2 linked regions of the Runella sp. SP2 genome follow. The protein of the gene in region 2 interacts with the protein of the main gene of each other region in a pairwise test. Links are inferred from orthologs where the notes say so. Each region holds a gene or a part of one and is shown on either strand. Other genes may lie near its edges.

Region 1 (2,876 bases), 180 kb from region 2 along the record:
CTGGCAAAATATATTTGGGAAAACGTGATGTTGAAAAAGAACCATCTTCGTGTTCTATCAAAACGGGCTGATTCGCGATTCCTTTGATAGGATGTAACACGCAAAACCCAGCTCTATTGCTCCACACGTCCATCAATGCTTTTCCCGAAATCTCAAAATTTATCTTTCCATTTTCGGCTCCACTGATAGCTACCTCCCACTCAAAAATCGGCGTTGAAGCTTCATTTACGTGGGTACATTTGTAAGAAATCCGAAAGCTAGTTCCTTCATTTTGAACAACTTCGTCAAAAATTACTTTATCAAACGTGCCCCAATTATGGTCACGTAAGGCAAAATAAATCATCCGAACTACTTCTTTTCCCTCATGTTTTAACTGACGAATGCTCCCTAGTTCGTATAAAAACGCATATTTTCCTGCCTGTAAAATCATTTACAATTTGTTTTGAATTAACATTTAAAACCCAAAAAAGGCCACTTTTTATATCAAAATAGCCTATCATTTTATCAAGAACTTACTGCACTCATAGAGCAACTTTGGGTGGTTTCTGGGATTTGCCTACCACCAAATTGTACTATTCCAATTCGTCATTTGGGGTTTGTTTGTATTATTCCGACCTTTGTGGTACATTCATCAAACAGCAATACCATGATCGCAATTAATTTTGAACACATTAAAGCCTATTTTGAGCTTGCTCAATCTAAGAACTTGTTCAAACGCTTTTTAACTTGGTTTCTACGTCATCAATCGGCCTTTGAAACCATCGCCCGTACTGGACAACCTTTTGGAGGAAACGTCTTTAAATAACCCATAAAAAGCAAAACACCGCGCCCAAACTAAAAACCAAAACTTCGTTCGCATTTACTCCTTCGTGCGCGGTGTTGCTTTATATCAAGTAGAATTAGTGCTTTTCTTCCCAAATTTGACAAAGGTTCACAATTACCTCGACTGCTTTTTGCATGTCTTGAACCGAAACCCATTCCAATTTTGAGTGAAAAGCATGACCACCCGTGAAGATATTCGGACATGGCAAGCCCATGAAGGAAAGTCGGGAGCCATCGGTTCCACCTCGGATGCTTCTTTTTAACGGAGTCAACCCTGAGCGGTGGATTGCTTCCCATACGTATTCCGAGACATGCGGGTGGTTATCAAGCACTTCTTTCATGTTTCGGTATTGTTCAATGACCTCAAAATCGGCCGTTGAATGAGGATATTGTTGTAAAACTTGGTCAAGAATCCCTTTGAGGTAGGTTTCTTTTTCGTGAAGGCCAGCCACCGTAAAATCACGAATGATAAAACCAAGGGTCACTTTTTCTTGGATTCCTTCGATGTTAGTCGGGTGAATAAATCCTTGTTTTTCTTCGGTCGTTTCGGGAGAAAGGGCGTCTTTTGGCAAAGCGGCTATTACGTCCGCCGCAATTTTAAGGGCATTTTCGAGTTTCCCTTTGGCAAAACCTGGATGCGCACTGATGCCACGAATGGTAATTTTTACGGCGTCGGCACTGAAGGTTTCGTCTTCAAACGACCCAAGGCTTTCACCGTCGATGGTATAGCCAAAATCGGCACCTAACTTGGCGAGGTCCACTTTATTCGTTCCTCGACCAATTTCTTCGTCGGGGGTAAACAAAATTTTTATCGTACCGTGCTTGATTTCAGGATGTTCTAACAAGTAGCGTACGGCGTCCATGATTTCGGAAACACCTGCTTTGTTATCTGCCCCCAACAAAGTAGTGCCGCTGGCGGTCACAATGTCATTGCCAATTTGCGCGTCTAAATCTGGGTGTTCCGAGCGACGAATCACCTGCGTGGGGTCGTCGGGTAATACTATATCCGAACCGTCCCACGCCTTGTGCACAATCGGTTTGACACCCGCACCTGTGCAGTCGGGAGAGGTGTCCACGTGTGAACAAAAGCAAATGACAGGAACGTTTAATTTGTCTGTATTGGCGTGAAGCGTTACATATACGTAGCCGTGTTCGTCGAGGTGGGCATCCACAACCCCCATTTCAAACAGTTCATTGACCAAAATTCGACTGAGATTTTTTTGTTTTTCAGTAGAAGGTTGCGAAGAAGAATTTGGGTCTGATTGGGTATCAATTTGAACGTATCTTAGAAACCGTTCGAGTACTGTTGATGACATAAAAAGTTAAATTGGGTTTAAATTTATTGAGACTTTCCAAGTTTCTTGTTCTTGTTAACGCGAACTTGGAAAGTCTTGGTTATTCTACCGCAGGTTTGAGGTCATCGACGGTAATGGTACCTCCTGCGTGAGTAAATTTCAGTTTTTTTCCAGTTCCATCTTGCGATTGCTGTACCCCCCAAAGGGTTAAGCCTTCAGTAGAGTAACGAGATACAGTGCCATCTTCTTCCAACTGCAACACATTTTGAGGGGCATAATAGGCATATTTTGTTCCGTTTTGACTACCACTGAACGTCGCAGGAATGGTTTTGATGGGAGCAGCCACTGTGGCATCTTTCTTTTCTCTTTCCTCAGGTTGCGTAGCCTGATGCTCACGCACAAAAGACGCAAGTTCGGCACACAAAGCGGCTACTTTGGCCTTGAGTCCATCGTTAAACATGTCGCCAATCATCACCATTCCTGATTGCCACTGCCCCATTCCTCCCAATTCGGCACTGTTAAATTGCACTTGAAAACCACTAGTGGTTTGTAATCCTTCCAATAACGTCCGTACAGTCGCTTCGGTTATCTGGTATTTGGCGGCGATATCGTGAATTTTTGACATGGCAGTAGCTGATTTTTGGTTAATTGTATAGTATCCATTCTACTAAAAAACCATACCAAACCTATTTATAACTGCTTCAGCAATTCCCAATCTCCTATTGCCTTTAGGTACAGGAAATCAAGTAAAATACCATT
Region 2 (2,892 bases):
GAGGTTGGCGGGTTTGATCGCCAATTTTGCTGCGATTGCGGTCATCGTCATGAATGACAAACAACGTGTTTGACCCAACAGGCGTGAGGTCTTCTGCTTTGTGGGTAAACTTGAGAGGTTGGCCACTTGTGCGGTCTTTGACCAATGTTAGTTTATTAGCTTTCAAGTCCGCTTCGGTTGCCCACCATAAATAAGCGCTATTTCCCTGTGTTTCACTTTCCATCGAAGTAAGTACCCAAAAAATCTGGCGTTTTGCATCGTATTCGATGCACGAAAGTGCCAATGGTTTTGGTAAACTAGGTTCTAAGCTTGCAATATCAATGTCAGCCAATGTGTCAAAATTATTGGAAACCATCAAAGAATCATTGGCGAAGCGATAGGAAACAGTAAGTATTTTGGCTTTGTACTTAAAATCATCGTATTTTTTCCCTTCTTCACGGATTCCAAAGTATAATTTGTCGTTCGTAGCCGCAAACCCTTCCACTTTAAAATAAGGCATTCCGTCAGGAAAATCGGTGGAGCGGAGGGCTTTCGACAAAGCAGTACGAAGACTCATGGAGAACTTTTCACCCGCCACCAAGTGCGCAGCTTTGGGCTGAATGTTTTTTGGATCGGCACCAACTTTCCAATAAAGAAGCGCATTGTAGCCATCCCATTCGTTGCTTCCCTCTTTGACACGATCAAAACCCGTGCTTAAAAAAGCCAATGAACGATTCGGTGCAAGGGCAAAATCTTCGTATTTCTGGCTAGTTTTGAGTAGGTTTTGAGTCAAATACGTTGGGTTATGGGCAAACATATCGGTTTCAGAATAAGCCCAATAAAATACCGCAGCGTCGTTGTTTGGCATGTCTTTGTCGTTGGCAAGGGTGAGGTTTTGGCCATCGTACAAAACGGCAGAAGCTTCGCACCAAAGCTCACGGCCTGAGGCTTGAAGTCCTGCTTGAAAACAATCAATAAAGCCTTCTTTGATAATACTCGCACCCGTAATAGAACGACTTGCGGGGCGCTGGCAACTGACAAAAGCCAATAGCCCTAAAGCATAAAGAGTCAACTTTTTCATACGTGTAAAAAAAGACGGAGAAACAGAGCTACAGGCTGCATCTCGGTTTCTCCGTTGCGTTTTGAATGTTATCGAAACAAATTACATGCGCGATTTGATAATGTTGGTGAACTCTCTTGACTTGAGCGAAGCACCACCAATCAAACCTCCATCAACGTCGGGACAAGCAAAAAGTTCATCGGCATTTTTTTCATTGCAGCTTCCACCGTACAAAATGGTGGTGTCGTCTGCTACTTGGGCGCCAAATTTCTCAGCAATGTGCGCGCGTAATGCAGCGTGCATTTCCTGCGCTTGGGCAGAAGAGGCTGTCAAGCCCGTACCAATGGCCCACACAGGCTCATAGGCAATAACAACTTTGCCAAAATCTTCAGCTGATAAATCAAACAAAGCTGCCGTGATTTGGTCTTTAACGATGGCGATGAAGTCTTCGTTTTGGCGTTGTTCCAACAACTCACCGCAGCAGAAGATGGGCTTCAAGCCGTTTTCTAAAGCAATTTTTACTTTTTCTGCTATTAACGTATCCGTTTCTCCAAAGTACTGACGACGTTCGCTGTGGCCGATAATTACGTATGGAACCTCAATCGCCGAAAGCATTGATGCCGAAATTTCGCCAGTGAAAGCGCCAGATGCCTTGTGGTGGCAGTTTTGGGCTCCGAGGGAAATGCGATCTACTTCTTGTACATATTTCTGCAAAACTGGCAAGTAAATGTAAGGCGTACACAATACGACTTCAACGTCGCCACGAACCTCGTCACGTACCATATTTACTACTTCCGACGTAAGGCTCAGCGCTTCTTCGAGCGATTTGTTCATTTTCCAGTTACCAGCTACAATTTTTTTTCTCATTGGATGGGTGATTTTTAAAAGTTTTTGGGAGTAATTTTATTTCGATTTTTGGAGGTATTTGGCAATAATTCATTGAGCTTACCCCAAATTGCCAAAGAATCCGCCTCAAACCTTCTAAAACAATTAAACTCGATGCGAAGTTAAGAAGAATAAGTTAATTCAAAACGGCACTTTTTGGAGTATATTTTTTGTTTTTCAAAGAAAATTGCATAACTTTACTAACAGCCTACCTTTTTTCGGCACGACAATGAGACGGTGGTTTTTATCTTTCGCAATAGCCTGTTGTTTGCCACTTTCACTTTTGGCCCAGCGAGGCCAAAAAAAAGAAGACAAATTTGGCTTCTTCCTGCAGGGTAATATGAAGTTTACCCGCATCCCTTTTGAAATGCACGCTAATCTAATCGTTGTACCAGTTCACATCAACGGTTCAGATACTCTCCACTTTATTCTCGATACGGGAGTAAGTTCGGTGATTATTACCAATCCTAATTCTTTGAAAAGGGAAAAACTGAAATTTACCCGTAAAGTGGTCTTAACTGGGGCGGGAGAAGGAGAGTCGTTGACGGCTTCGGTCGCCATTGGTAATACCCTTGAAATGGGGAAAATGAAAGCTACGTATCAGAATATCGTTGTTTTAGAACAAGATGTGCTTCGGCTGTCGGAATACGTGGGGATTCCAATAGATGGTATTTTTGGCTATGAAGTGTTTAACAATTTTGTGGTAACGATTGATTTTGTTAATAAAGAGTTGCTATTGACAAAGCCTGGAAGTTACAAATACCGCAGCCGTCACGGCGATCGCTATCCGATAGTAGTAGAAGATACCAAGCCTTATGCCGACGTTATTGCGCTGGTGGACAATGGGCAAGAACTCCCCATTAGGGTGGTGATTGATACGGGTGCTGGCCATGCCTTGTTGATTGACAAACATGCTGATAACCAAATCAGGCTTCCAGAAAAAGTGCTTCGGGCGCAGCTTGGGAGAG

Evidence for each region. Proteins that work in one complex are often made in the same cells at the same time.
Region 1: the proteins of tpiA (region 2) and pepT interact in binary tests that used the Escherichia coli proteins (3 or more experiments, as listed by UniProt). The link is inferred for Runella sp. SP2 from one-to-one orthologs.

What each region holds. Positions count from the first base shown.
Region 1 is NZ_CP031030.1:2,430,133-2,433,008, forward strand. The notes cover bases 20-2,818. They hold pepT (peptidase T), read right to left. Parts: upstream 2,139-2,818; coding sequence 900-2,138; downstream 20-899. Other genes in these bases: DTQ70_RS10280 (hypothetical protein), read right to left, coding at 20-430; DTQ70_RS30665 (hypothetical protein), read left to right, coding at 647-805; DTQ70_RS10290 (hypothetical protein), read right to left, coding at 2,218-2,742; DTQ70_RS10295 (NUDIX hydrolase), read right to left, coding at 2,808-2,818. Also shown: more of DTQ70_RS10280, read right to left, coding at 1-19; more of DTQ70_RS10295, read right to left, coding at 2,819-2,876. UniProt on the Escherichia coli protein: Cleaves the N-terminal amino acid of tripeptides.
Region 2 is NZ_CP031030.1:2,608,311-2,611,202, reverse strand. What follows is about bases 25-2,839. They hold tpiA (triose-phosphate isomerase), read right to left. Parts: upstream 1,907-2,839; coding sequence 1,142-1,906; downstream 25-1,141. Other genes in these bases: DTQ70_RS11025 (aspartyl protease family protein), read left to right, coding at 2,154-2,839; DTQ70_RS11035 (hypothetical protein), read right to left, coding at 25-1,060. Outside these bases: more of DTQ70_RS11035, read right to left, coding at 1-24; more of DTQ70_RS11025, read left to right, coding at 2,840-2,892. UniProt on the Escherichia coli protein: Involved in the gluconeogenesis. Catalyzes stereospecifically the conversion of dihydroxyacetone phosphate (DHAP) to D-glyceraldehyde-3-phosphate (G3P).